DNA from 4 places in the Streptomyces sp. NPDC058470 genome. Region 3 is predicted to be linked to each of the others. Evidence: riboswitches for the same ligand, from Rfam matches in the RefSeq annotation. Region 3 holds a riboswitch; each other region holds the start of a gene.
What was found. Region 3 has a riboswitch for cyclic di-AMP ahead of ACFWP7_RS41495 (peptidoglycan DD-metalloendopeptidase family protein). Riboswitches for the same ligand answer to the same signal wherever they lie in the genome.

Region 1 (7,157 bases), on a different contig from region 3:
GAAGCTCACCACCGACAAAGAGTTCATCGGGAAAGAACTCCACAGCGGCTGGGAGAAGTAGCGAAGGACGAAAGGCCGGCCGGGGGATGCACTCTCTGCGGCAGGATCGAACAGCCTGTAACGAGTAGCTAGTGCTGTGACCGGGAACGTTCGCCGGGGTCAGCTCGATCAGTCCGATCGTGCTGCTTCCCACCTCCATGAGGTTTGGCGAGGGAGGCCGTCGAGTTCTCCGCGGCCGGTGCACCAGAGGAGTACCTGAGTGGGGTCTCCGGGCGGGGCGGCGGGGAAGAGCCGGTTGAGTACTGCTGCGCTCAGTGGTGCTGGTGGCAGCCAGTTCACGGACAGTCCCTGCGTGATGTCGTAGGCGTGCAGCAGGATTTCGGCGACGCCCATCGCGGCGAACCCTTCGGGGTCGCACGGGCCCCAGTGCCAGGCCCTCAGGGTCGGGTTGGCTGTGGCCAGGGCGCTGCTGAGCAGTCCGCCGCAGGCGGTGACGGCCTGGAGTACTTCGGCGGGCGAGGCAGTGGGGCGAACGTTCAGGTCGATGGGAAGGTAGGCGTCGGTGGGCTGTGCTGCCAGCTGCCCTGCGTAGGCCAGCAGGTCGTGGCCGATGTGGGCTGCTGTTTGCCAGCAAGTCCATTGGAGTGGCCCCGCTGGCACCGTCCAGTCCTCGGCGGTATGGGGGCCGAGTACTCGCAGCATCTCTGCCACGGCGGCGTCGACGTCTTTGTGGTCCATGCAGAGCTCCTTGCGGTCCGTGTGGTGGGAGTGGGCTGCGCCGGTTGTCGATCCTTCACGCCGCCGGGCATCTGGCACGTCCGCCCCAGCGGATGCCCTTCTCGCTGCGGATGCGGGCATGCTCTCGGCGTTGTGCGGCGAGTACGTCGGGATGGCGGGCGTTGGCATTGCGCCAGCGCAGGTAGCGGTGCAGAGCCCGGGTCTGCGCGGGATGGCTGCGATGGTGGGAGTTGGCCAGGGTGAACTGCCGCAGCGGGCCGAAGTGGGCCTCGATCGGGTTGGCCCAGGAGGCGTAGGTCGGGGTGAAGTACAGCTCAACCTTGTTCTTCTTCGCCCAGCGGCGGATGTCCGCGCCGGTGTGGGCGGAGAGGTTGTCCAGGATGATGTAGATCGGGGCGCCGTCGGGGCAGGCGGCGCGGATCGACTTCAGCGCGGCCAGGGTGTTGGCGGTGCCTTTGCGGCGGCGGTTGACGCCCCACAGCTGGTCGTCGCCGACGGAGTAGCAGCCGTGGAAGTAGGTGACGCCATGGGTGCGGTAGTACATCGCCGGCAGGCGGTCGTGCTTGCCCTGCTTCGCCCAGCAGGAGCCCGCGGTGGGCCGGATCCCCAGCGGCCCGAACTCGTCGAAGGCGAACACTCGGTCCGGGAAGCGTCCCTTCACGTGCTCGATGCGGTCGAGCTTGGCGTCACGCTCGGGGTCGGGCGATTCCTTCCAGGTCTTGGTGCGCTGGAAGGTGATGCCACGGCCCTTGGGGCGGCTCGTGACGCACTCGGCAAGTTGGCTTCCCTGGACGCGGCCGTGAGAAGCGATCTTAGATCTAGGGTGTGATAGTCGCTCTGACCTGGTGCTTCTCCTTGCTTGATAAAACCAGGTGTGGGTATTGCCACATCCTGGGTGGCTGGGACGGCCGCTAGGGTCTGTGCACTGCCTACAAAAGCCACGGCCCACAAAGAACCGCGGCATACAGAAACCACGGCTCGCACGAACACCGGTGGCACAACTCCCGTCCCTCCGGTCCGGAGGAGGACCCATGGCGTTCGGCTGGATCGACGAGCAGGCTCAGGCGCGCCGTCGGGCCGGACTCGTCCGCACCCTGCGCCCGCGCCCCGCCGACTCCCCCCTGCTCGATCTCGCGAGCAACGACTACCTCGGACTCGCCCGCCACCCGGAGATCACCGAGGCCGCCGGGGCCGCCGCGCGGACATGGGGAGGCGGAGCCACCGGTTCCCGGCTCGTCACCGGCACCACCGAGCTCCACGGCGAACTCGAACGCGAGTTGGCCGACTTCTGCGGCTTCGAGTCCGCGCTCGTCTTCTCCTCCGGATACGCGGCCAACCTCGCCGCCGTCACCGCGCTCGCGCCGCACGGCTCCCTCGTCGTCTCGGACGCGGGCAACCACGCATCGCTGATCGACGGCTGCCGACTGGCCCGTGGCACCACACAGGTCGTGGCGCACACCGACCCCGAGGCCGTACGCAAGGCGCTCGGCACCCACAAGGGACCCGCCGTCGCCGTCTCCGACGCGGTGTTCTCGGTGGACGGGGACGCGGCGCCGCTGGCCGATCTCGCCACCGCCTGCCGGGAGTTCGAGGCCGGGCTGATCGTCGACGACGCGCACGGACTCGGCGTGCTCGGCGACGGCGGCCGGGGCGCTCCGCAGGCGGCGGGCCTCGCGGGCGCCCCGGACGTCGTCGTGACGGTCACGCTGTCCAAGGCGCTGGGCAGCCAGGGCGGCGCCGTCCTCGGCCCCGCACCGGTGATCGACCACCTGGTCAACGCGGCGCGCACCTTCATCTTCGACACCGGTCTCGCGCCCGCGGCGGCGGGCGCGGCCCTCGCGGCGCTGCGACTGCTGCGCCGCGAGCCGGAGCGTGCGGCACGGGCCCGCGCGGTCGCGACGGCGCTCCACAGCGGCCTGACGGCCGAAGGCCTGGAAGCGGTACGACCGGACGCCGCCGTCGTCTCCGTGCGTGCGCCGTCCCCCGAACGGGCCGTGCGGTGGGCCGCCGACTGCCGCGAGGCGGGGCTCGCTGTCGGCTGCTTCCGCCCACCGTCCGTGCCCGACGGCATCTCCCGGCTGAGGCTGACCGCACGCGCGGACCTCACCGACGTACAGATCGAGCACGCGGTACGGGTGATCGGCGCAACCCGATGATGCTCGGTCCGGCGCGATGACGCTCGGTCCGCTCCGACGACGGCCAGCGCGGTCCGATGACGGTCAGCTCAGTCCGGCGATGAATCCCTCCCAGGTGGCAGGGGTGAACAGCAGGGCGGGACCTGCCGTGTTCTTGGAATCGCGGACGGCCACGAGTCCGGACCAGGGTCCTGGTCCCGGCCGGGCCGTCTCGACGCAGTTGTTCATTCCCGTACTACGGCTGCTGCGCAGCCAGCGCACGTCGTGCAGAGAAGTACTGGAAGGTACGTACCGAGGCAGTGCAGACATGGTGCCTCCTTACGCGCCGTCACCTATCACGGCGATGTAATCCAATGAGTCCTCGGGCGAAAGGGCTTGGATCTGAAGGGCGTTGAAGGCCTCGCTGTAGGCCTCTAGGTCTTCTTTCCGTTCGAGATAGAGGCTACTCGTCAAGTGGTCTAGAACAACTACATCCAGATCAGATGTGTTCGGAAAGGAGAAGATAACGAAAGGTCCTGTGACTCCGATGTGAGCCCCGGCGCCGAACGGCAGAACCTGAAGCCGCACTTGGGGCAGGGTGGCGGCCTCCCGCAGCCGGTGCAGCTGGCGAGCCATGACCTCCGGGCCGCCGACATCCCGGCGCAGCACCGCCTCGTCCAGAACAGCGCTCAGTTTCAGCGGCGGATTCGAACGCAGCACGTCCTGCCGGGCCAGGCGCACCTCGACCAGCGTGTCGAGCTTGCCGTCCTCAAGTCCCCCTACGGCGGCCTGCGTCACCGCACGGGCGTACTCGGGTGTCTGCAGCAACCCCGGCACCACGGACGTCTCCAGCGTGCGCATTCCGCTGGCCTGGGACTCCAGACTGATGAAATCGCGGTACGTCGGGGGCAGGACACCCCGGTAGGCGTGCCACCAGTGGTGCCGTCCGTCGCCCTCAGCGCCCGCCAGTACGACCAGGAGATCCCGTAACTCGGGTTCCTCGACGGCGTACGCGTCCAGGAGCCGTTCCACGTCGGGGGGTTTGACGCCGCTGGTGCCGGTCTCGATCCGGCTCACCTTCGACTGGTGCCAGCCCAGGAGGCGGGCCGCCTCGCCGCTGGTGAGACCCGCGCCGACGCGCAGCGAGCGCAGCTCGGCACCGAGCTTGCGGCGGCGTACTGCGGGACCGTTCTGCATGGCCGTACTCCTTACTCCTTCCGGGCCGCCCAAATACGGTCCTCCGTCGCAGAGTTCACCGCTTCGAGCGACAGATATATGCATATCTCGGTGGATCGCACCCGTGACAGGCCTGGTAATGGCAGTCTGGCGCGAAGCACCAGTCCGGGACCGTACTCGAACCATCCGCTCCGTGTCGGACCCCGGTCCCGTGGGAAAGGGACGACCGCGCCATGGCAGACCACCAGGAAGCATCCGTCACTCTGCCGAGCGATCCAGCCTCGGTCTCCGCGGCCCGGAAATTCGTCGCCGAAGTGCTGGCGGAATGGGGCCTGCCGAGTGACTCCGAAGTCGCCGACACCGTACGCCTGATCGTGTCCGAACTGGCCACCAACGCCGTTCAGCACACTTTCGGGCAATCACCCACCTTCAGAGTGGACGTCCGCCTCGACCGGGACGAACACCTGCGCCTCGGCGTCACCGACAGCCACCCGCGATTCCCCAAGCGACTGCCCGCCGCCGTCCAGCAGGACAACGGGCGCGGCATGGTGATCATCCGCTGGCTGACCGCGGAGTGCGGCGGCAGGCTTACCGTCCGGCCCACCCGTGAAGGCGGCAAGACCATCTCCATCGAACTGCCCTGGACGGCGCCGGCCGAGCCGGTGGTGACAGCCGGGGGGCCACAGGAGTCCTGAGGGCCGTGGAGACGGGCAGTGGCACTGTGCTCACTCTGCGGGGTCCGATCCTTCTCCTCGGCCCTCGGTGGCGGACGTGACGTAGCGCCGCACCAGCCGGGGCAGGACGCCCCACAGCATCAGACAGACAGCCAGAGTTCCCGCGCCCGCGGCGATCCCGGCGCCGCGCCCCAACGTCACGTCGACGACGAGAAGCACCGATCCGGTGAACGCCAGCATCAACACGTACAGGCCGACGTGGGTCAGCGAGGAGGCGACCCGCACGATGGCGGGTTTGGCGTTCTGCTGGAACAGCGCCCGGTGCAGGGCGGCGGGCGCCGTGAAGAGGGCGGCGGCCAGGAACGCGAGCAGCAGCGTCGTGACGTAGATGGCCCGCTGTGTCGTGTCGAGCGACGGGAAGCGCTGGGTGAAGGCCAACGTCAGCAGGAAGGCGAAGAGGATCTGCACGCCGGTCTGGGTGACCCGCAGTTCCTGGAGGAGCTCGGCGAAATTGCGGTCGGCGCGCTCCAGCGGCTTCTCGTCGCGCTCCGTGCGGGGGCGTTGTTCCACCATGGTGGACGAGTAACCGGTCCGTCCCGTTTCAAGCCCTGTTTCACGTCCCGTAGGGGGTGGCGGCGTGCGCCGCCACCCCCCACGGACGGGTCAGCTGACCCGCCCGTACCAGACGCTCTTCGTCCAGATCTTCTGGAGCTTCACGACCTCCCCCGACTTCGGGGAGTGCCAGATCTTTCCCTTCCCGGCATAGATGCCGACGTGGTACACGCTCCGGCCCGAGTGGAAGAACACCAGGTCTCCGGCCTTGCGTTTCGAGGCGGAGACATGGTGCGTCTTGTTGTACTGCGCCGCGGCCGTACGAGGCAGCTTCTTGCCCGCCTTCTTGTACGAGTAGAGCGTGAGCCCGGAGCAGTCGAAGCGGCGCGGCCCAGCGGCCCCGTACTTGTACGGGGAGCCCTTCTTGGAAGCCGCGACGTGAAGTGCCTTCGTCGCCAGGGTGGCCGCCTCGGCGTCGGATGCGACGCCCGGGACCACGAGGCTGCCGCCCACGGCGGCGATGGTGAGAGCCGAGGCCGTCCCGGCCCTCGTCCACAGCGACGGGACACGATTGAGCGCAGTCATGCGCAACCCTTCGTCAACCGCCTGTGAAGGATGACCTGTCGGATTCGGGCTGGCGAAGTAGCCCGGCCGCGTGGTGCGGCTTCACCCCAAGGACCGCCCGGATCTCTCCGGCGGCCCGTCGTGCTGGGTCCTCCACTCCTGCCGATGCACATCTGTCGACCGGTCATCCGGGCGGCGGCAGGACTCGGCGTCCGCCCGGACCGCCCCGCCGGTGCGGCGGGGGCTTGTCGTCGGAAGGGATCTTCACGCATCGATGTCGGAAAATCCGAGCGGAATCGGTGATTTGTGGGCTTACTCACCACTCACCCGTTCGGGTGGACACGCGGCCGTTCGAGCGAGTGTCCAGAGGTCCGACGACGCCCGTACCAGCAACGGAGGGCTCAGATACGCATCGACGCTACGCGCGTTGCGCAACTTCTCCGCGCCGTAGGAATGACCCGCGTCTACGCCAACCGGGGGTACACCATTCGGGCCGTTTGAAGCCCGGGCCGGACGCCTCGCGGAGGGGCGTGTACGGCGGCCCGGGGGCGTGGGTGCGTCAACGGGCCGGCGTGTGTGGCGGCCCCGGGGGCGTGGGTGCGTCAACGGGCCGGCGTGTGTGGCGGCCCCGGGGGTGGGTGCGTCAACGGACCGGTGTGTGCGGTGGCCCCGGGGGTGGGTGCGTCAGGGGACCGGCGTGTGTGGCGACCCCGGGGTGGGTGCGTCAAGGGACCGGCGTGTGCCGCGGCCTGGGGGCGGATGCGTCAACCGACCTGCGCGGCTGCGTCAATTCTCGACAACGGGCGGCAGGGCGACGCGGGCCGCCCGCCGCTCGCCGTCCAGGACGCGCAGCGCCTGTGCCAGGGTCGGGGCGTGCACCTCGCTCTCGCCCCGCTGATGCATCAGCGTGAGGGCGTCCCGCAGCGCCGTCGCCTTGGCCACCAGCGCCTGAGCGGCCCTCAGGCCTCGGTAGGTGTCACCGGGGCGGGCCGGGTTGATGCGGCCGAGCAGGTCGACCACGTCCAGGTAACGGTCTATCAACTCGGCTTCCGCGCGCGTCAGCGCGGGCAGCGGGGGTAGTTCGGGTGGGACCATCGGCCGCTCACCTCGCGCCGGGTGTGGGCAGAGGAGCCTTGCGGCTCGGGATGACCCCGTCGATCAGTCCGTACGCCAGCGCCGCCGGCGCGTCCAGGATCTTGTCCCGTTCGATGTCCGCGGCGACTCGCTCCGGACTCTGACCTGTGTGCCGCACGAGCATCTCCTCCAGCATCCTCCGAGTACGCGTCAACTCCTCGGCCCGGATGGCCAGATCAGAAGCCTGCCCCTGGATCGGCTCGGG
Region 2 (7,157 bases), on a different contig from region 3:
CTGGATCAGCTCGGCGAGATAACTGCGCATCTTCTTCACGGACCGCCCGACACCGCCCCTGGGCCCACCGCCGTGCCGGATCATCATCCCCGCCCAGTCCCGGAAGTCGTCCTGGTCCTCGCGGGGGACGCCGAGTAGGTCGCAGATGGCGTAGATGGGGAGGGGGAAGGCGAACTCGTGAATGAGGTCGGCGCTTCCGGTATGCGCAAACTGATCGATGAGCTGGTCGGTCAACTCTTGGACTCTGGGCTCGAATTCGGCCACCCGGCGGGGTGTGAACGCCTTGGAGACGAGTCGGCGGAGCCGCGTGTGGTCCGGCGGGTCGATGTTGAGCAGATGGGTCATGAGGTTGGCGCTGCGCTCGCCGGGGATGCCCGTCTTGCTCTTGCCGTGGGCGTCTTCGGAATGGTGGGCGGGATTCTTCGAGAGCCGCTGGTCGGCGAGAGCCTCCTTGGCGTCCGCGTACCGGGTGATCAGCCAGGCCTCCACCCCACTGGGGAGCGTGGTTTGGTGCACGGGCGAATGCTCGCGGAGCCACGCGTAGGCAGGGTAGGGGTCGGTGGCGAACTCCCAGGTGAAGAGTTCGGGTTTGTTATGGGGGGCGTTCACGGGCTGACGGTACCGGGCGCCGTGTTGCGCGGGTGAGATCGCCGAATTGTGCAATTTCCCTTCAACTGCACAGAGTGACAGGGAAAGTTCCCCAAAACGGCACCGGCCCCAGCGCGCTTGCATCAGCGCAAAGGAGCCGGAACCTTCCCGCCGGTGCTCGAACACCCCGGGGACGGAACAGTCTCGGAGGACTGAACACGCCCACTGTGGTGCGCCCATGCCTTGCCGCCCCGGCGTCCGTGGTCCGTGGTGTGGTCGCTGAGGACACGGGGGCGCGGCGGTAGCCAAACCCAGTGCCGGGTCTGCGGCCGACTCATTTCGTGACACTCCGTGGCCCTGCACACCTCACCGAATTCGGCTTACCCCGCCTCCCCGCGCCGGGGAGGCCGGACCACCCGCCTCCCGACCTCCAACTCGCAAGGGATTCCGCCGATTTGCACTGACGCGGGGGGCGCATTATACGTGGATTGCGTACGATTCCAGTGGAGTTCACGGCTCCGCTCCAGTTGTCCGCCGGGTGGGCCTGAGGCGGTTCGGGGGCTGCGGAAAGCTGACGATCCATCAACATTGTGATCTTCACGTGATCTACGCTGCATCGACTTGTGACAAGCGTTCGCGTGCGGATACGTTCGACGAACAGCGCGGATCATGCGTCGCAGACGTCGGCTGGCGTCGCCGTATGTCGCTGTAGTCACCTGCTGTCACATGAAAGGGCTTCCGCATGCTCTCCGGGAACGGTCGCCATCGTCGCCCCCGTCAGGCCCCGGCTCTCCTTGTCGCGGCAGGAGTGACCGGATCGGCGATCGCGATCCCGTTGCTCGGTGCCGCGAGTGCGAGTGCGGCCGACACCACTACTTGGGACCGCGTCGCGGAGTGCGAGACGGGTGCCGCCTGGAGCGACAACGCCGGTGACGGGTACTACGGCGGGCTGCATGTGACCCAGTGGGACTGGGAGAACTACGGCGGCCTCGAGTACGCCCCGAGCGCCGACCAGGCCAGCCGCTCGCAGCAGATAGCCGTCGCCGAGAAGATCCTCGACGGCCGGGGGCTCGTCGCCTGGCCCACCTGCGGACCCCTCTCCGGGCTCAGCAAGGACTCCGCCTCGGTGGAGGTCGACACGGGCGTGGTGGACGACTCACCGTCGGCCACGCCCGGTTCCGCGGACCCGTCCGCATCGTCCAGCCCTTCCCCGTCCGCATCGTCCAGCCCCTCCCCGTCCGGCTCGCCCTCCGCGGACGCAACCGAGGACACCGGAAACCCCACCAACTCCGACGCTCCGGAGGTGGAGGCGAGTGCGGACGCGAGCGCCGACCCAAGTGCCACGAAAAGTGATGAATCGGATAAGTCCGCCCCGGCCGACGATTCTTCGAGTGCGCCCGAGGATGAGGCGACCGCCGGGCGTCACCGTGGTGACACCGCCACCGAGGGTGCGACCGACGGCCGTACGGACGACGCCACCTCCGGACGGCACGCCTCACGTGACTCCGACACGGCCCGCGCCGTCGTCGACGGCTCCTATGTCGTCCAGGCCGGCGACAGCCTCTCGGTCATCGCCGACGCCCTTGGCCTCGACGGCGGATGGACCCAGCTGTACGACGAGAACAAGGAGACGGTCGGCGCCGACGCGGACCTCATCCTCCCCGGTCAGAGCCTGGCAGTTGGTGCTGAATAGGGTGAAAAGCAGCGGGAGTTCGCGTCATGGTTCGCCATAGAATGTCCAGTTTGGCGAGAATGAGAGATGGATCTCAGACCCCCTGATCGTCTTTGATATTCCGCCGATCGCCTGCCTACGGTCGTGACCGCTCGCCACAGTGAGCCCCGACGGTCGCAACGCCGAATCCTGCCAGCGGCCGTACGGGAACAGTCGTCGCGTCAAGCGCCGTAGGCAGGAGCGGGGGACCCAAGGTAAGCGCCGCGCCCGGTAGTTGACCGGGAGTGGCTTGGGGTGAAGCCGTGCATCGAAGGGTGCGCGACCGGGCACTCACCCGCCCGAACCCGACAGCTCACCTCGTAGGCGTCGGTGAGGGGATCACTTCATGCTGCGTTCGTGCAAGGGCAAGCACCGTCGCCCGTCCAAAGTCACCCGTATCGCCACGCTCGCCGGAGTGACCGGCGTCGCCGTCGCCGCTCCGCTGATGGCGGCCGGCACCGCCTCCGCCGCCACCACCTCCGAGTGGGACACCGTCGCCCAGTGCGAGTCCGGTGGCAACTGGTCCATCAACACCGGCAACGGCTACTACGGCGGCCTGCAGTTCTCCTCCTCCACCTGGTCCGCGTACGGCGGCAGCTCGTACGCCTCCACCGCCGACCAGGCCTCCAAGTCCCAGCAGATATCCGTCGCCGAGAAGGTTCTCGCCGCGCAGGGCAAGGGCGCCTGGCCGACCTGCGGCACGGGCCTGTCGAACGCCGCGAACGACGCCGGCAGCACCACCCCTTCGCAGCCGAGCACGCCGAGCACGCCGAGCACGCCGAGTGCACCGAGCTCGGGGACCGACGAGCAGCGTGCCTCGCGTTCCTCGGAGCGGGAGACCGCCAAGAAGGAGACCGTCGAGACCCCGACCGGTAAGACGGTCAAGAAGGGTGACGGTGAGTACAAGGTGAAGAAGGACGACACCCTCAGCGAGATCGCCGAGGCGAAGAACGTCAAGGGCGGCTGGCAGAAGCTGTTCGAGCTGAACAAGGACATCATCGACGACGCGGACTTCATCTACCCGGGTCAGCAGCTGCACCTCAGCTGACGGCCCGGGTCGCCGGCCGACGGCGGTCGGCCGGCGACTGACAGGCAGCTCGCGGTTGAACCACAGCCCGCTCCCATACGTGGTCTCCATACTGAAGGCCTCGTGTGGGTCACCCCCGTCCCCCACGGGCTCCCCGCTCCGGTGCGTGTTCCCCCGTACGCACCGGGGCGGGGCTTTTCATTTCCGGCACCGGTCCCGGCGACGCCACCCTCTTCCCCACCTTTTTGTTCCGTTCGGGAACAATATGTGCTCTCAGTTCTGCACAAGAGGGGGTAGACCGGCTGGCCGATCCCTCGGAGCCGGTTAGGCTCATCTACGCGGGGCTGCCACAGTCCCGCGTACCCGCGTCACATTCCTGAAGGAGATGCTCGTGCCGTCCATCGACGTCGTCGTAGCCCGGGAAATCCTCGACTCGCGAGGGAACCCCACCGTCGAGGTCGAGGTCGGCCTCGATGACGGCAGCACCGGTCGTGCCGCCGTCCCGTCCGGCGCCTCCACCGGAGCCTTCGAGGCCATCGAGCTGCGTGACGGTGACCCCAACCGTTACGGCGGTAAGGGTGTCGAGAAGGCCGTCCTCGCCGTCATCGAGCAGATCGGCCCGGAGCTCGTCGGTTACGACGCCACCGAGCAGCGCCTGATCGACCAGGCGATGTTCGACCTGGACGCCACCGACAACAAGGGCTCGCTCGGCGCCAACGCCATCCTCGGCGTCTCCCTCGCCGTCGCGCACGCCGCCTCCGAGGCCAGCGACCTGCCCCTCTTCCGCTACCTGGGCGGCCCGAACGCGCACCTGCTGCCCGTCCCGATGATGAACATCCTGAACGGCGGGTCGCACGCCGACTCGAACGTGGACATCCAGGAGTTCATGATCGCCCCGATCGGTGCGGAGTCCTTCTCCGAGGCGCTGCGCTGGGGCGCCGAGGTCTACCACACCCTCAAGAAGGTGCTGAAGACCAAGGGCCTGTCCACCGGCCTCGGCGACGAGGGCGGCTTCGCCCCGAACCTGGAGTCCAACCGCGCCGCGCTCGACCTCATCATCGAGGCCATCAAGCAGGCCGGTTACATCCCCGGCGAGCAGATCGGGCTCGCGCTCGACGTCGCCGCGTCCGAGTTCTACAAGGACGGCAAGTACGAGTTCGAGGGCAAGTCCCGCTCGGCCGCCGAGATGACCGAGTACTACGAGGAGCTCGTCTCCGCGTACCCGCTGGTCTCCATCGAGGACCCGCTGTACGAGGACGACTGGGCCGGCTGGAAGGTCATCACCGACAAGCTGGGCGACAAGGTCCAGATCGTCGGCGACGACCTCTTCGTCACCAACCCGGAGCGGCTGGCCCGCGGCATCGAGGAGGGCTCCGCGAACGCCCTGCTCGTCAAGGTCAACCAGATCGGCTCGCTGACCGAGACCCTGGACGCCGTCGAGATGGCGCAGCGCAACGGCTTCAAGTGCATGATGTCCCACCGCTCCGGCGAGACCGAGGACACCACCATCGCCGACCTTGCCGTCGCGGTGAACTGCGGTCAGATCAAAACCGGCGCCCCGGCCCGCTCGGACCGCGTCGCCAAGTACAACCAGCTGCTGCGCATCGAGGAGATCCTCGACGACGCCGCGGTGTACGCCGGCCGTAGCGCGTTCCCCCGCTTCAAGGGCTGAGCCGGGCCTCGTAGGAAGCGTCGTACGTACGTCCCCGTACTCGGTCCCGTACCGTGTGCGGGGACGTACGCACGTGCTGGCAGGGACGTATCGGGGAGGCGGGATACATGGCCGTGAAGGACCGGGACCGGTTCTCCACCGCGACCAGGCTGAAGCTGCTCGGCGAGCAGACGGCGGCCCGGGTCTACCGCTCCCAGACCAAGCGGCAGGCCCGCCGCTCGCGGCTCACCGGGCGGGCGGCGCTCCTCGCCCTTGTCCTGTGCTCGCTGGTGGTGGCCCTCGCGTACCCGATAAGGCAGTACGTGTCCCAGCGCGCCGAGGTCTCCGACCTGGTGCGGGAGCGGGAGCAGGCCCGCGCGCGGGTCGAGCAGTTGCGTGACCTCAAGGCGCGCTGGCAGGACGACGCGTACGCGGAGCAGCAGATCCGGGACCGGCTGCACTATGTGATGCCGGGGGAGACCGGCTACATCGTGATCGACCCGGACGCGGCGAAGCAGTCCCGCGTCGACCAGGGGGCGGCCGACCGTCCCTGGTACGCGAACGTGTGGGACGGCGTGGACAGAGCCGACGCCACCGACCGGTGAACGAACCGATCGACCAGTTCACCGGTGGGCCGCTGACCGACCGGCTGGCTGAATCGGCGGACCGACCGGACCGACCGGACCGACCGGACCGATCGACTGACTGAATCGATCGACTGACTGAATCGGCAGACCGGCCGATTGACCGTTTGACTGACTGACCGTTTGGCTGACTGACCGTTTGACCGGCTGACCAGAAAGACATGTGACTCACGGCATGGAAACGCCACCGCCGCCCACCCCGCGCACCGAGCCGACCGACGCGGATGTCGAGGCCTTCAAGCAGCAGCTGGGGCGACCGCCGCGCGGGTTGCGCGCGATCGCGCACCGCTGTCCCTGCGGTCAGCCGGACGTGGTGGAGACGGCGCCCCGACTTCCCGACGGGACGCCGTTCCCGACGACGTACTACCTCACGTGCCCGCGTGCCGCCTCCGCGATCGGCACCTTGGAGGCCAACGGGGTCATGAAGGAGATGACGGACCGGCTGGCGAGCGATCCCGAGCTGGCCGCCGCGTATCGCGCCGCTCACGAGGACTACATCGCCCGGCGTGACTCCATCGAGGTCCTGGAGGGCTTCCCCAGTGCGGGCGGCATGCCGGACCGGGTGAAGTGCCTGCATGTGCTGGTGGGCCACTCGCTGGCGGCGGGGCCCGGCGTGAACCCGCTGGGCGACGAGGCCATCGCGATGCTGCCGGAGTGGTGGCGCAAGGGGGCCTGTGTGGTCCCGTCACCCGAGACGCATCAGCCCGGCACCCACCCCTCCCTCGCCGAAGAGGAGGCCGCCAAGTGACCCGTGTCGCCGCCGTCGACTGCGGTACGAACTCCATCCGCCTGCTCGTCGCCGACGCGGACCCGGCGACGGGGGAACTCGTCGACCTGGACCGGCGTATGACGATCGTCCGGCTCGGCCAGGGCGTCGACCGGACCGGGCGGCTCGCCCCCGAGGCGCTGGAGCGGACCTTCGCCGCCTGCCGCGAGTACGCGGCGGCCATCAAGGAACACGGCGCTCAGCGGGTGCGGTTCGTGGCGACCTCGGCTTCCCGTGACGCCGAGAACCGGGACGAGTTCGTGCGCGGGGTGCTGGACATCCTGGGCGTGGAGCCCGAGGTCGTCACCGGTGACCGGGAGGCGGAGTTCTCCTTCACCGGCGCGACCAAGGAGCTGACCGGCCGGGACGACCTCGCCAGGCCGTACCTGGTCGTGGACATCGGCGGCGGTTCCACGGAGTTCGTCGTGGGCGACGACCAGGTGCGTGCCGCCGCGTCCGTCGACATCGGCTGTGTACGGATGACCGAGCGCCACCTCGTGCACGACGGCAAGGTCAGTGACCCGCCGACGGCCGCCGAGGTCGAGGCGATCCGTGCCGACATCGAGGCGGCCCTGGATCTCGCCGAGCGGACCGTGCCGCTGCGAGAGGCGCGCACGCTGGTCGGGCTGGCCGGCTCGGTCACCACGGTCTCGGCGATCGCGCAGAACCTTCCCGTGTACGACTCGGCCGCCATCCACCACTCCCGGGTCTCCTACGACCGGGTCCGTGAGATCACCGAGTCCCTGCTGACCTCGACGCACGCCGAACGC
Region 3 (7,157 bases):
GGCGCGAAGAAGGGGTTCAAGGACGCCTTCGCGCCGCAGGGCATGTTCGAGGATCTCGGGCTCAAGTACGTCGGGCCGATCGACGGGCACGACGTGGGGGCCATGGAATCCGCGCTGCGGCGTGCGAAACGCTTCCACGGCCCTGTGCTGATCCACTGCCTGACGGAGAAGGGGCGCGGCTATGAACCCGCGCTCGCGCACGAGGAGGACCACTTCCACACGGTCGGCGTGATGGACCCGCTCACCTGCGAGCCCCTCGCGCCCTCCAACGGGCCTTCCTGGACCTCCGTGTTCGGCGACGAGATCGTCAGGATCGGGGCGGAGCGCGAGGACGTCGTGGCGATCACGGCGGCCATGCTGCATCCGGTGGGGCTCGGCAAGTTCGCCGAGAAGTTCCCCGACCGGGTGTGGGACGTCGGCATCGCCGAGCAGCACGCCGCGGTGTCCGCGGCAGGGCTGGCCACCGGCGGCCTGCATCCCGTCGTCGCCGTCTACGCCACCTTCCTCAACCGTGCCTTCGACCAGCTCCTGATGGACGTGGCACTGCACCGGTGCGGTGTCACCTTCGTCCTTGACCGGGCGGGCGTCACGGGCGTGGACGGCGCCTCGCACAACGGCATGTGGGACATGTCGATCCTCCAGGTCGTGCCGGGGCTCCGGATCGCCGCGCCGCGCGACGCCGACCAACTGCGGGCCCAGCTGCGGGAGGCGGTCGCCGTCGACGACGCGCCGACGCTGATCCGGTTCCCGAAGGAGTCGGTGGGGCCGGCGATTCCGGCCGTCGACCATGTCGGCGGGATGGACGTCCTGCACCGGGACGACCGGCCGTCGGTGCTCCTGGTGGCCGTCGGTGTCATGGCGCCGGTCTGCCTCCAGGCCGCCGAACTGCTCGAAGCCCGCGGTATCGGCTGCACCGTCGTCGACCCGCGCTGGGTCAAGCCGGTCGACCCCTCGTTGCCGGGACTCGCCGCCGAGCACCGCATGGTGGCCGTCGTCGAGGACAACAGTCGGGCGGCCGGTGTCGGCTCGGCGGTCGCGCTGGCATTCGGGGACGCAGAAGTCGACGTACCCGTACGGCGGTTCGGCATCCCGGAGCAGTTCCTCGCGCATGCCAAGCGTGGTGAGGTGCTGGCCGACATAGGTCTCACGCCGGTCGAGATCGCCGGGCGGATCAGTGCCGGTCTGGCAGTCAAGGACGAGCTGTCCAAGGAGAAACAGGAATGACCATCCCTTCAGCTTCAGGGAAGTCGTCTTCTGAGGAGACCTCCTCCTCCGGGAAGTCGTCTTCCCTGAAGTCCCCATCCGGGAAGCAGGAGTTCGACCTCGGCGCGCTGCTCGTCGAACGCGGAGCCGAGCGCTACGAGCTGCACACCAAGTATCTGAACCACCAGCTCCCGCGCATGCTGCACACCATCGGCTTCGACAAGGTGTACGAGCGGGCCGAGGGTGCCCACTTCTGGGACGCGGACGGGGCGGACTACCTGGACATGCTCGCCGGGTTCGGGGTGATGGGCCTGGGCCGCCATCACCCCGTGGTCCGCCAGGCACTGCACGACGTCCTCGACGCCTCGCTCGCCGACCTCACTCGCTTCGACTGCCAGCCGCTGCCCGGGCTGCTCGCGGAGCGACTGCTCGTCCACAGTCCGCACCTGGACCGGGTGTTCTTCGGCAACAGCGGCACGGAGGCTGTCGAAACCGCGCTGAAGTTCGCCCGGTACGCGACCGGGAAACCGCGGATCCTGTACTGCCCGCACGCCTTCCACGGGCTGACCACCGGGTCGCTGTCCGTGAACGGCGAGGACGGTTTCCGCGACGGCTTCGCGCCCCTGCTCCCCGACACGGCCGTCCCGCTCGGTGATCTCGACGCCCTGGCACGGGAGTTGAAGAGGGGCGACGTCGCCGCGCTCATCGTCGAACCCATCCAGGGCAAGGGGGTGCACGAGACACCGCCCGGATACCTGCGCGCCGCCCAGGAGTTGCTGCACAAGCACAAGGCGCTGCTCATCGTCGACGAGGTGCAGACGGGCCTGGGGCGGACCGGGGACTTCTACGCCTATCAGCACGAGGAGGGGGTGGAGCCGGACCTGGTGTGTGTGGCCAAGGCGTTGTCGGGCGGCTATGTGCCGGTCGGCGCCACACTGGGCAAGGACTGGATCTTCAAGAAGGTCTACTCGTCGATCGACCGGGTCCTGGTGCACTCGGCGAGCTTCGGGTCGAACGCGCAGGCCATGGCGGCAGGCCTTGCCGTGCTCTCGGTCATGGAGAACGAGCAGATCGTGGCCAACGCCCGTGCCACGGGAGAGCAGTTGAAGTCCCGGCTCGCGGCGCTCGTGGACAAGTACGAGCTGCTGCGTGACGTACGCGGCCGGGGGCTGATGATCGGCATCGAGTTCGGGCGGCCCAAGTCGCTGAAGCTGCGCAGCCGTTGGACGATGCTGCAGGCCGCGCGCAAGGGGTTGTTCGCGCAGATGGTGGTCGTGCCGCTGCTGCAGCGGCACCGGATTCTCACCCAGGTCTCCGGCGATCACCTGGAGGTGATCAAGCTGATCCCGCCGCTGGTCATCGACGAGGGGGACGTGGACCGCTTCGTGGATGCCTTCACGGCCGTGATGGACGACGCGCACGGCGGGGGCGGGCTGATGTGGGACTTCGGGAAGACCCTGGTGAAGCAGGCGGTGGCGAACCGGTGAAGGAGCGGTCGCTGAGACTGCCGGGGTGCCGAACCGTTTGATTCTTGCCTCTGGGGCAAGAAGTTTGCCCCAGAGGCAAGGCTCGGGCTCAATGGAGGCATGAGCACCGCCGAGGGTATGAACCCTTCCCCGCAGGGAACCGCCGACGAGCTGCACGTCGTCGCACCCCAGCTGCGTGGGCTGCGCCGCCGGGCCTCCCTGACCCTGGAGGCCGCGGCCCGTGCCGCCGGGCTCTCGCCCGCCCACCTCTCGCGCCTGGAGACCGGGCAGCGCCAGCCCTCGCTGCCGATGCTGCTCGCACTCGCGCGTATCTACGGTACGACCGTCTCCGAGCTGCTCGGCGAGACGGTCCCCGAGCGGGACGCCGTGGTGCGCGCCGCCGACATGGAGCCGACCGCGGCGGGCGGCTGGACCTACTGGCAGGCGGGCGGCTCGGGCCGCGGGATGCAGGCCCTGCGCGTGCACGTCCCGTACGGCTCGCAGGGCGACATCGTGCGCGTCCACCCCGGTGAGGAGTGGCTCCACGTCCTGAGAGGGCGACTGCGGCTGCGCCTCGGTGACAGCGCGCATGTGCTCGCCCCGGGGGACAGCGCGCACTTCGACTCGCTCACCCCGCACCGTATCGCCGCCGCCGACCGGGACGGCGCCGAGCTGCTCTTCGTACACACCCTGCTGCAGAGCCCCACCGCCGCGCTGTGCCTCGGCCCGGCGACCGACCACCCGACCCTGGGAGAGACACCATGACCGATCCCACGGAATCCGGCCCGCGCCGCTCCATGGACGACAAGCTCCCCCGTGCACTGTGGGTACGGCTGATCATCTACGTCGCCGTCGGCCACCTCTTCGCGGCCTTCGTCTACCTGCTGTTCACGCTGGGCGCACAGAACCAGTAGGCACCCGTCGGCCGGGACCGGGAGACCTGTGCCGTGTCAGTCGAGGAGCCGCTCGCGCAGCCCGGCCCGCAGCCCCGGGGTGAGCCCAAGGCCCCGCTCCAGGTAGGCGTCGACGCTGCCCCAGGTCTCCTCGATCGTCTCGAAGGCCGCGGTAAGGTACTCGGCGCGGGCGTCGAACAGCGGGCTGAGCAGTTCCATGACCTCCGGGGAGTAAGCCGATGCGGAGGAGCTGCTGCGGTGGACCTTGTAGCGACGGTGCAGGGCGTTCGACTCCAGGTAGTCGGCCACGATGGCCTCGCGCTCGACGCCGACGGCCAGGAGTGTCACGGCTATGGAGAGGCCGGCGCGGTCCTTGCCCGCGGCGCAGTGCATCAGCGCGGGCACGCTGTCCTCTGCCATCGAGTGCAGCACCTGGGAATGCTCGGCGGTGCGCTCCTTGATGATGGTGCGGTAGGAGTTGATCATCCGGTTCGCCGCCTTGCCGTCCGCGAGGAGCGTGCGCAGCTGTTCGAGATCGCCGTCGCGGACCATCTTCCAGAACTCGGAGCCGTCGGCCGGGTCGGTCAGCGGCAGATTCACGTTCCGCACGCCCGGCAGCTCGACGTCCGGACCCTCCAGCTTCTGGTCCGAAGCGTTGCGGAAGTCGAAGATCGTGTGCAGGCCGAGGGAGGCGAGGAACGCGGCGTCGTCCTCCGTGGCGTGCGCGAGATGTCCGCTGCGGAACAGCACCCCGTACTTCACCCGGTGGCCGTCCGTGGTGGGCAGGCCGCCCACGTCCCGGAAGTTGCGCACAGCGGTCAGCTCGGGTTCGGTCGACGGGACCTGCTGTGTCACGGGGGCTCCTCCCGGTCAGCCGTCGGCGCTGCTCGGCGTCGCCCGCCGACGGACGTTGCGCTCTCGACGATACGACATGGGTTCCTGGGGCAATGAGTTGTCCACAGGCGTTGTCTTCGCAGGTGCGGGCCGTCGCCTCCGGAACTCCCGGGTGCGCGATGGCATGAGGATTTATTCCTGTCTGTCCGCATCTATGGAGGCTCGATGGTGGAGATCGGTGCGGACGATGATGTGGTAGTTATCCGACTGCGTCGCATCTGGCTGTTCTGTCCGAATTAGCTGCTTCATTACAACTGGCCCTGTAATAAGGCATCCTGGGTCGGCGTGCGTGAGCAGCGTCATATTCGTGACGATGTGTTGCGACGCCTCTTTGTCAACCTGCCCGGATTCTCTGGTGAATTGCCGGGCAGGAAAGGCCCTCCGTCGACGGAGGGTGACGGTAATTCCGGCGTGGATCAAGGGTGGCGCAGGCGCAGAAAATCCACATGCTTGTCGACGCCGTCTTATTTCGCTTACGTTCACCCTCAATCCGGACGGACGCCCAATCCTGCCGCCGACCGGAATCCGCACACTCACCCGTATGTGGCAGGAGCGGGGGACCCACAGGTAAGACGCCTGTTCCGGTCTCCGGAACGGCTAGGGGTATAGCCGCGCAGCAGCGCGGCCGGGCATCTCCAGCCCGCACCCGACAGCTCACCTCGCAGGCGCCGGAGAGGAATTCGTCATGCCCGCGAAGGGTAAGCACCGCCGTCCCAAGTCCCAGCGTTTCACGCGCTCGATCGCCGTGGCCGGAACGGGTGGCGCCGCGCTCGCGCTGCCGCTCATGGGGGCCACTGGGGCCCATGCCGCGACCTCGGCTTCCACTGCTTCCACGGCGTTGGAGAAGGCTGCCACGGCTGCCGAAAAGGCCGCCATTTCCGCTCCCGCCGCGGCCGAGAAGACCGCGACGAAGACCTATGCGGTAAAGGCCGGTGACTCCCTCTCGAAGATCGCCGACGACCAGAGCGTCAGTGGCGGCTGGAAGAAGCTGTACTCGGACAACCGCAAGGCTGTGGGCGAGGACCCCGCTCTGATCCACCCGGGTCTGAAGCTGACGATCGGCAAGAAGGCCGCCGGGTCGAGCGGCGCGACCAAGTCGTCCAAGTCGACGAAGCCCTCGAAGGCGTCCGAGTCGTCCGCCAAGACGGCGGCCGAGCCCACGGCCAAGGCCGACGACACCGCGGCCTCCAGCAGCAGTTCCGGTTACACGCTGCCGGTCGAGGGTGCGACCATCGGCACCGGCTACAAGGTTGCCGGCAGCATGTGGTCCAGCGGCTACCACACGGGCGTGGACTTCGTGGTCCCGACCGGCACCACCGTCAAGTCCGTCGCCGCGGGCACCGTCGTCTCGGCGGGCTGGGGCGGCGCGTACGGTAACCAGGTCGTCATCCAGCACGCCGACGGCGAGTACTCGCAGTACGCCCATCTCTCCTCCCTCTCCGTCTCGGCGGGCCAGACCGTGACCGGGGGGCAGCAGATCGGCCTCTCCGGGGCGACCGGCAACGTCACCGGACCGCACCTGCACTTCGAGATCCGCACGACGCCGGACTACGGCTCGGACGTGGACCCGGTTGCGTACCTGCGCTCCCACGGTGTCACCGTCGGCTGACGTCTCTCGCTCGCCGCTGAAGGCCGGACCCCACGATCCCCAGGGTCCGGCCTTCGGCGTTTCGTGCTCAGGATGTCGCGCCCTCGGACATTCCCTTCCAGGCGCGGTGGCTGTTCAACTACCCCTGGTGGGCCCTTATTCCGAGCTTGACCCAGACTTTATGCGTGGCTTATGTCACCACCCGTCAACCCCATAATACGGTCGCGTAGGTCACACTCGAAGGTGAATCATGGGTCGTTGTGGCAGACGATTCGAAGAGTGGCAACAGATCAGTGATCGGGTCGTACGTAGCGGTGGGGGACAGCTTCACCGAGGGCGTCGGCGACCCCGGGCCTGACGGGGCCTTTGTCGGTTGGGCGGACCGGTTCGCGGTACTGCTCGCGGACCGGCGCCCCGAGGGCGACTTCACCTACACCAATCTCGCCGTCCGCGGCAAACTGCTCGACCAGATCATCGAGCACCAGCTCTCGCGGGCGAAGGAGCTGGCGCCGGACCTGGTCTCCTTCTGCGCGGGCGGCAACGACATCATCCGGCCCGGCGTCGACCCCGACGAGGTCGCGGAGCGCTTCGAGCGCGCGGTCGCCGACCTCACCTCCGCCGTCGGCACCGTCCTGGTGACGACCGGGTTCGACACCCGTGGCGTGCCCGTGCTGAAGCACATGCGCGGCAAGATCGCCACGTACAACGGGCACCTACGGGCCATCGCCGACAGGTACGGCTGCCCTGTCCTGGACCTGTGGTCCCTGAAGACGATTCAGGATCGCCGCGCCTGGGACGGCGACCGCCTCCACCTGTCACCCGAGGGCCACACCCGCGTCGCGCTCCGGGCCGGCCAGGTCCTCGGCCTCGAAGTGCCGGCCGACCCTGACCAGCCGTGGCCGCCGCTTCCGCCGCGCGGCACGCTCGAGGTCCGGCGCGACAACATCCACTGGGCGCGCGAATACCTGGTCCCGTGGATCGGGCGGCGGTTGCGCGGCGAGTCCTCCGGGGATCATGTGGCGGCCAAGGGGACGCTCTCGCCGGACGACATCAGGACATGGATCGACGCGGTGGCCTGAGCCGGGACATGATGCAGGAATGGTCGAGGGGTGG
Region 4 (7,157 bases), on a different contig from region 3:
GGCAGCCCCCGCGAACGGCATCTGGTCGACCGGAGCCAGTCGTACCGGCGCGCTCGGGTTGGGGGCGTGGATCATCTGGCCGTTGCCCACGTAGATGCCCACATGGCTGATGCCCGAGTAGAAGAAGACCAGGTCGCCCGGGAGGAGCTCGGAGCGTGCGACGCGGCGGCCGGCGTTGATCTGGGCGTAGGTCGTCCGGGGGAGCGCGATGCCTGCGGCGCGGTACGCGGCCTGGGAGAGGCCGGAGCAGTCGAAGGCGTCGGGTCCGGTGGCGCCCCAGACGTAGGGGCTGCCGAGCTTCCCGTAGGCGTACGAGACGGCGGCTGCCGCACGGGAGTTGGGGGCGGCGACGGAACCGGCCGGGGCCGCAGGGCTGGTCAGGTCACGAGCTGAGGAGCGTGTGGCGCGGTCGCTCGAGTCGCCGGTTTCCCCGAGCCGGGCGCGCTCTTCGTCGCTCAGGCGGCCCAACAGCTGTCGTGCCGCGTCGAGTTTCCCGGTGACCGTCTTCTTGTGCCGCTTCAGCTCGGCCTGCCGCGACGTGAGCGAGGACAGCTCGACGTGCGCTGCCCCGCGCAACTGCGCGATCTCCCTCAGCTGTTGACGTACGCGATCCACGGCAGCCGCCTGCCTGCTGCCCGCCCGTTCGGCGAACGCGGCACCTTCCAGGTACTGGTCGGGATCGTCGGAGAGCGCGAGCTGCAGCGCGGGGTCGAGGCCGCCGTTGCGGTACTGCGAGGCGGCGATCGAACCCAGCGCGTCGCGCGCCGAGTTGAGGTGGTCCTCCTTGCGTGCCGCCTCGTCCTGGAGTATGCCGAGCCGCTCCGCCGCCTTGCCGGCCTTCTCCTTGGCGCCGTTGTACTTCTCGGTGGCGACCTCCGCCTCCTCGTACAAGCTGTCGACCTTGGCCTTCACCTGTGCCGTCGACAGCTGGGGCTCGGCGTACCCCGTCCCGTCGAAGGCGGTGGCCGTCGCCGCGCCCGCGAGGGCGATCGTCGCGGCTGTGCGGGCCTTGCTTCCGCCGAGCGGGCGCTGCTTGGGCTTGCGGTGCGCTGCCACGAGGGCCCACATCCTTCCGTACGGCCACCGGAGCAAAAGCCCGGGCGGTCAGCGGTTACGCGTCCGGCGGCGGCCCACACAGGGGGAGCGGGCCGCCGCCGGACCTTCTCGGCGAGGTGTCCGGTTGCCGCCCCTGGCCAGGGCGGCGACGGGGAGCCGGGCACCTGGTGGAGGACGCTAAACCTGAGCGTGAGGGCTTGGTAACGCCATGTACGCAATTGACGCCACTGGATCACTCGATGATCACAAATGGCTGTAAAACCCATGCGCTGACGTCGACTTCACCGACTGTGATGACCGATGCGGCGAATCCGGGACAACCGGGCGTGCACCGGTGCTATGGGTTACACGGGGTGGGCCGGTGACAAGAGGGACCGGGGTGTACGCATAGGCTCCGGCCTCATGGACGTACTCATCCATCTCTTCGTCGGCCTGCACATCATCGGTATCGCCTCGCTCCTCGGTGGCTTCCTCACCCAGATGAAGGCGATGGGCCGGGGCACGGCCCGTTTCGTCCCCGCGATGCTGCACGGCGCGCTGACCATGCTGGTCACGGGCGTCGTGCTGGTCGGCCTCAACCAGGCGGACGACCAGCCGGTCAACAACATCAAGATCGGCGTGAAGCTGACGCTGCTGATCGTGATCCTGGGGCTCGTCTATGTGAAGCGCGACGACGAGAAGGTGGAGAAGGGGCTCTTCGGGCTCGTCGGACTGCTGACGACGGCGAACATCTTCATCGCGGTGTTGTGGACCTGATTCAGCGCGGTGCTGCGGATCTGACGGCCCCGACCGACACCGCCAGCCAGCCGGCCACCGCGATCCACAGCAGTACCTCTCCCAGCCCCTCGGTCCACGAGACGTCGAGGGCGTTCGAGACCGCCAGGGTCGCCACCGCCGCCATCCCCAGGGGGAACACGGTCGCCCAGCGCCGCACGTCGTAGCGAAGGCGTGGCCGGGCCAGTTCCGCGGCGGCCAGGACGCAGGACCAGGCGAGGCCGAGGACGAGCAGGGCGGTGGTGACGGCGCGCAGGACGCCGTTGTCGTCGCCGTTCCACAGGTACGCGTCGACGTTGTGTGCCGCGACGAGCCTGGCCCCGGTCAGCGCCGAGACGGCGAGCGCGCCGCCCGCGATCCAGTGGTCCCCGGCGCCCGTCACCACCTCCCTGATGTCGAAGCGCGCGAACGCCACTCCGTAGAGCACGATCCCGAGCCAGAACAGCACCAGCGCGGCATGCGCGAGCCAGTTCGCGCCCATGGCCGCGGCGAGCGTGGCGCCCAGCACGGAGAGCCCCTGCGTGGCCACGCACACGAGGAACACCTCGCCCGGCATACGACGACTCCAGTGCCGTACGACGACGAGGAGCAGCGCCGGCCACAGCACGGCCGACAGCGCCAGCAGGGCCTCGGCGACCTCCTGCCACCCCAGCGCGGACAGCCGCATGCCGAGGACCGTCGTCGCCGCGACGGCGGTGAGCGCGGGGGGCGTGCTCGCCTCCGTCGCCCAGCGCGACCGGTCCCGTACCAGCCGTACGACGAAGTCCGCGGCGAGCGCGAGCCAGGCGACGGACGCCAGGGCCAGTGCGGCACGGGACAGCGTCTCGTAGCCGGTCAGATGCAACCCGAGCGAGATGGTGCCGGTCGCCATGACGGCGGCGCCGGCGGCCGGCGGCCACTCGGCCCACCAGGTGCGGGGCTGGGAGATGGCTGGCATGGGCCCGATGCTAAGGATCTTCGGGTGGGTTGCCCGCGGGGCACGCGCGCGGGGGAGAGGAAAACGCGGGGCACGCACGCGTGGAACACGAAAACGTGCTCCACGCGCGTGCGTGCCCTGCGGAAGGTGTCGCGCGGGCGATGGATTACGCGGGCCGTACCACGCTGTGGATGGCCGACTCGCCGTCGTAGAAGATCGACTCCTCGCGGACGTACGCGCCCGGCTTCGGGGCGTGGATCATCATGCCGTTGCCCATGTAGAGGCCGACGTGGCTGACGTCGCCGTAGAAGAAGACCAGGTCGCCGGGCTGGGCTTCGGAGAGGGAGACGGTCGTGCCGGCGGTCACCTGGTCGTAGGTGACGCGCGGGAGGGTGACGTCGGCGGCCCTCCAGGCGGCCTGGGTGAGGCCCGAGCAGTCATACGAGCCGGGGCCGGTGGCGCCCCAGACGTACGGCTTGCCGACCTGGCCGCGGGCGTACGAGAGGGCCTTGGCGGCCTTCGTCGCGTACGCGGCGTCGGCGGTGGTGGCCGAGCCGGAGGAGGTGCCGGTCGTCGCGCTCGACGACGACTCCTGGGCCGCCTGTGCCGCGGCGGCTGCCTGCTGCTGCGCCAGCTCCGCCGCCTCGCGCTCGGCCGCCCTGCGCTGTTCCTCCTCGATCGCGGCGAGCCGCGCCTTCTCCTCGACGGTCAGCTGCGAGAGCAGCTCGCGCGCCTTGGCGAGCTTCTGCTGGACATCGGTCTTGGACGCCTGCAGGGCGTTCTGCGAGGTGGTCAGCGTCTCCAGGCTCTGGGAGGCCTCCGTACGCGTCTCGGTGGCGGCGGCCTGCTCCGTGACGTAGTCGTCGACAGCCGCCTTCCGGCGTTCGGTCAGACGGCTCATCAGCTGGGTCTGGTCGAAGTAGTCCTGCGGATTGTCCGCCAGCAGGAGAGAGCCGGCGTCGGGGGTCGCGGCCCCGGTGCGGTACTGCGTCGCGGCGACCGAGCCCAGCTCCTCACGCGCGGTGTTGAGCTTCTCCGTGCGCTGGGCGACGTCGTCGAGGAGGGTGTCGACCTTCTTGCGCTGCTTGGTGGTCTTCTCCTTGGCCGCGTTGTACTTGTCGGTGGCCGATTCGGCCTGCCGGTAGAGGTCGTCGACCTTCTTCTCGACCTCTTCGAGGCTCGGCTCGGACTCTTCGGAGGGCGCGGCGTTCGCCGTCTGGGAGAGCAGGGCCACCGAAGTGAGGGCCGCCGTGGCGAGAACGGGGGCCGTGCCCGCCACGCGCGAACCCGGGAACCATTTGCGTTGCGACGCCAAGGGAGGCGACTCCTTCCATCATCCGCCTACCGGGTTAGCTGTCGGGTTCGGGCGGGTGGTTCGGAAGGGTTGCCCTACGGTCTCTGCCCGACAAGGCAGTTGGACCGATTCACCCCAAGTTCGGTGGGTCCCCGGTTCCGGCTGCCACGAGGGCGCACCGAATTCGGCGGAGGCCACCGCGGCCCGGCGACGTTCGCCGGTGGGGGTCGGGCGGCCTGATCAGCACGCTAGCCAACTCGTGCGGCTTCTGTGAAGGTTGATGTTCGAAATGCCCGATACATTTTCGTGACCATAGTCATGAGGTTCGTCACCCCTCGTCAATTCGGCGGGGTATCGGGTGAGTTGCGCGGAGGGCGATGTCCTCGCTCTCTTTCGGGCGGTCGCGGCGGGGTGCTGCCCCGGCGGGCGTCGCCGTGAACTCGTACGGCTGGAATGTGCACGGGCGGGAAGGTGTACGGGCTGGAATTCGTACGACGGGAGGGCGTACGGCGGGGAAGGCGTGCGTTTGGGCCTGGCTGGTCGCAGGCTGTGACGGTGCGGTTCCGGAGGGCCGTCGGGCCTGGAGGGCCCCTCGGCCGCTGAGTACCGTCACGAGTTCCGGTCGAGTTTTCGGGGTGGCGGCGGGGTGTCAGTGGGGCCGCCTAGACTCGGAGAGCGATGAGCAGCCTCTTTGATGACAGCTTCCTGGCGGACCTCAAGCCCTCGGCGGCGCATGAGGAAGAGCCCCCGCCGCCCGAGGACGGGACGGCCGAGCCGCTTCCGGACGACCTGTTCGGCGGCCGCTTCGACGTGCCGCCGAGCCGCGACGCGTACTACCGCGACGGCGCCCCGCGCCCCGTCGTGGACGCGGCCGCGCTCCTGGACGGGCTGAACGAGAACCAGCGGGCGGCCGTGGCGCACTCCGGCTCCCCTCTGCTCATCGTGGCCGGTGCGGGCTCCGGCAAGACCCGCGTGCTCACGCACCGGATCGCCTATCTGCTGGGCGAGCGCCAGGTCCACCCCGGCCAGATCCTCGCGATCACCTTCACCAACAAGGCCGCGGGCGAGATGAAGGAGCGCGTCGAGCACCTCGTCGGCCCGCGCGCCAACGCCATGTGGGTGATGACCTTCCACAGCGCGTGCGTGCGGATCCTGCGCCGCGAGAGCAAGAGGCTCGGTTTCACCTCGTCGTTCTCGATCTACGACGCCGCCGACAGCAAGCGGCTCATGGCCCTGGTCTGCCGTGACCTGGACCTCGATCCGAAGCGTTTCCCGCCGAAGTCCTTCAGCGCCAAGATCTCGAACCTGAAGAACGAGCTGATCGACGAGGAGGACTTCGCCGCCCAGGCCACCGACGGTTTCGAGAAGACCCTCGCCCAGGCCTACGCGATGTACCAGTCGCGGCTGCGTGAGGCCAACGCGCTCGACTTCGACGACCTGATCATGACGACGGTCAACCTGCTGCGCGCCTTCCCGGACGTCGCCGAGCACTACCACCGTCGCTTCCGGCACGTCCTGGTGGACGAGTACCAGGACACCAACCACGCGCAGTACGCCCTGGTGCGCGAACTCGTCGGCACCTCCGGGCACCCCGTGGACGTCCCGCCCACCCCGCACGACCTGCCGCCCGCCGAGCTGTGCGTCGTGGGCGACGCCGACCAGTCGATCTACGCCTTCCGCGGCGCCACCATCCGCAACATCCTCCAGTTCGAGGAGGACTACCCGAACGCGACGACGATCCTCCTGGAGCAGAACTACCGCTCCACCCAGACGATCCTCAGCGCGGCCAACGCGGTCATCGAGCGCAACGAGTCCCGCCGCCCCAAGAACCTGTGGACGAACGCGGGCGCGGGTTCGAACATCACCGGCTACGTCGCCGACACCGAGCACGACGAGGCCCAGTTCGTCGCCGACGAAATAGACCGTCTCACCGACGCGGGCGACGCCAAGGCGGGCGATGTCGCGGTCTTCTACCGTACGAACGCCCAGTCCCGTGTCTTCGAAGAGGTCTTCATCCGCGTCGGCCTGCCCTACAAGGTCGTCGGCGGCGTCCGCTTCTACGAGCGCAAGGAGGTCCGGGACGTCCTCGCCTATCTGCGGGTGCTGTCGAACCCGGAGGACTCCGTTCCCATGCGCCGGATTCTCAACGTCCCCAAGCGCGGTATCGGTGACCGCGCCGAGGCGATGATCGACGCCCTCTCGCAGCGCGAGAAGATCAGTTTCCCGCAGGCGCTGCGACGCGTGGACGAGGCCTACGGAATGGCGGCCCGCTCCACGAACGCGGTCAAGCGGTTCAACACGCTGATGGAGGACCTGCGGACGATCGTGGAGTCGGGCGCGGGCCCGGCCACCGTCCTGGAGGCCGTACTCGAACGCACCGGCTACCTCGCCGAGTTGCAGGCGTCCACCGACCCACAGGACGAGACCCGGATCGAGAACCTTCAGGAACTCGCCGCCGTCGCCCTGGAGTTCGAGCAGGAGACCGGTGAGGGCGAGACCCCGACCGGCCTCGCTGCCTTCCTTGAGCGGGTCGCGCTCGTCGCCGACTCCGACCAGATCCCCGACGAGGAGGACGGCAACGGCGTCATCACCCTCATGACCCTGCACACCGCCAAGGGCCTTGAGTTTCCCGTGGTGTTCCTCACGGGCATGGAGGACGGCGTCTTCCCGCACATGCGCGCGCTGGGTCAGGTCAAGGAGCTGGAGGAGGAGCGGCGCCTTGCGTACGTCGGCATCACGCGCGCGCGGGAACGGCTGTATCTGACGCGGTCGTCCCTGCGCAGTGCGTGGGGGCAGCCCTCGTACAACCCGCCGTCCCGCTTCCTGGAGGAGATCCCGGAGGCCCACCTGGAGTGGAAGCGCACGGGTGCGATGGGCCCCGCCTCGTCGAGCCCCGTGTCGGGCGTGACCGCTTCACTGTCGTCGTCTCTCTCGGCCTCGCGTTCGCGGTCCGCGGCCTCGGGTGCCTCCGGGTTCGCGACGCGACGCGGTATCGCGGAGAAGCCGGTGGTGTCGCTGGCGGTCGGCGACCGGGTCACGCACGACCAGTTCGGCCTGGGCACGGTCGTCGAGGTGAAGGGGACGGGCGCGAACGCCGAGGCGACGGTCGACTTCGGG

Region 1: another riboswitch for cyclic di-AMP. It lies ahead of ACFWP7_RS08425 (C40 family peptidase); the one in region 3 lies ahead of ACFWP7_RS41495 (peptidoglycan DD-metalloendopeptidase family protein).
Region 2: another riboswitch for cyclic di-AMP. It lies ahead of ACFWP7_RS20715 (transglycosylase family protein); the one in region 3 lies ahead of ACFWP7_RS41495 (peptidoglycan DD-metalloendopeptidase family protein).
Region 4: another riboswitch for cyclic di-AMP. It lies ahead of ACFWP7_RS11245 (NlpC/P60 family protein); the one in region 3 lies ahead of ACFWP7_RS41495 (peptidoglycan DD-metalloendopeptidase family protein).

The regions. Positions count from the first base shown of each region.
Region 1 is NZ_JBHXMF010000008.1:105,465-112,621, forward strand. It holds gene ACFWP7_RS08385 (peptidase inhibitor family I36 protein) at 1-61, shown strand, start outside; gene ACFWP7_RS08390 (maleylpyruvate isomerase N-terminal domain-containing protein) at 169-738, opposite strand; partial or broken gene ACFWP7_RS08395 (IS630 family transposase) at 794-1,483, opposite strand; gene ACFWP7_RS08400 (8-amino-7-oxononanoate synthase) at 1,770-2,894, shown strand; gene ACFWP7_RS08405 (DUF397 domain-containing protein) at 2,958-3,182, opposite strand; gene ACFWP7_RS08410 (helix-turn-helix domain-containing protein) at 3,192-4,049, opposite strand; gene ACFWP7_RS08415 (ATP-binding protein) at 4,262-4,723, shown strand; gene ACFWP7_RS08420 (DUF6328 family protein) at 4,754-5,275, opposite strand; gene ACFWP7_RS08425 (C40 family peptidase) at 5,366-5,839, opposite strand; cyclic di-AMP (ydaO/yuaA leader) riboswitch at 5,843-6,007, opposite strand; gene ACFWP7_RS08430 (hypothetical protein) at 6,605-6,913, opposite strand; gene ACFWP7_RS08435 (ATP-dependent Clp protease proteolytic subunit) at 6,921-7,157, opposite strand, start outside.
Region 2 is NZ_JBHXMF010000027.1:16,114-23,270, forward strand. It holds gene ACFWP7_RS20705 (cytochrome P450) at 1-609, opposite strand, end outside; gene ACFWP7_RS20710 (transglycosylase family protein) at 1,331-2,281, shown strand; cyclic di-AMP (ydaO/yuaA leader) riboswitch at 2,477-2,641, shown strand; gene ACFWP7_RS20715 (transglycosylase family protein) at 2,646-3,347, shown strand; gene eno (phosphopyruvate hydratase) at 3,712-4,998, shown strand; gene ACFWP7_RS20725 (septum formation initiator family protein) at 5,106-5,582, shown strand; gene ACFWP7_RS20730 (DUF501 domain-containing protein) at 5,797-6,369, shown strand; gene ACFWP7_RS20735 (exopolyphosphatase) at 6,366-7,157, shown strand, end outside.
Region 3 is NZ_JBHXMF010000108.1:8-7,164, reverse strand. It holds gene dxs (1-deoxy-D-xylulose-5-phosphate synthase) at 1-1,224, shown strand, start outside; gene ACFWP7_RS41515 (aspartate aminotransferase family protein) at 1,221-2,690, shown strand; gene ACFWP7_RS41510 (helix-turn-helix domain-containing protein) at 2,790-3,434, shown strand; gene ACFWP7_RS41505 (DUF6126 family protein) at 3,467-3,583, shown strand; gene ACFWP7_RS41500 (tyrosine-protein phosphatase) at 3,620-4,417, opposite strand; cyclic di-AMP (ydaO/yuaA leader) riboswitch at 4,973-5,137, shown strand; gene ACFWP7_RS41495 (peptidoglycan DD-metalloendopeptidase family protein) at 5,142-6,065, shown strand; gene ACFWP7_RS41490 (SGNH/GDSL hydrolase family protein) at 6,338-7,123, shown strand.
Region 4 is NZ_JBHXMF010000012.1:34,122-41,278, forward strand. It holds gene ACFWP7_RS11230 (NlpC/P60 family protein) at 1-1,056, opposite strand, end outside; gene ACFWP7_RS11235 (hypothetical protein) at 1,459-1,812, shown strand; gene ACFWP7_RS11240 (tellurite resistance/C4-dicarboxylate transporter family protein) at 1,814-2,767, opposite strand; gene ACFWP7_RS11245 (NlpC/P60 family protein) at 2,913-4,061, opposite strand; cyclic di-AMP (ydaO/yuaA leader) riboswitch at 4,069-4,240, opposite strand; gene pcrA (DNA helicase PcrA) at 4,719-7,157, shown strand, end outside.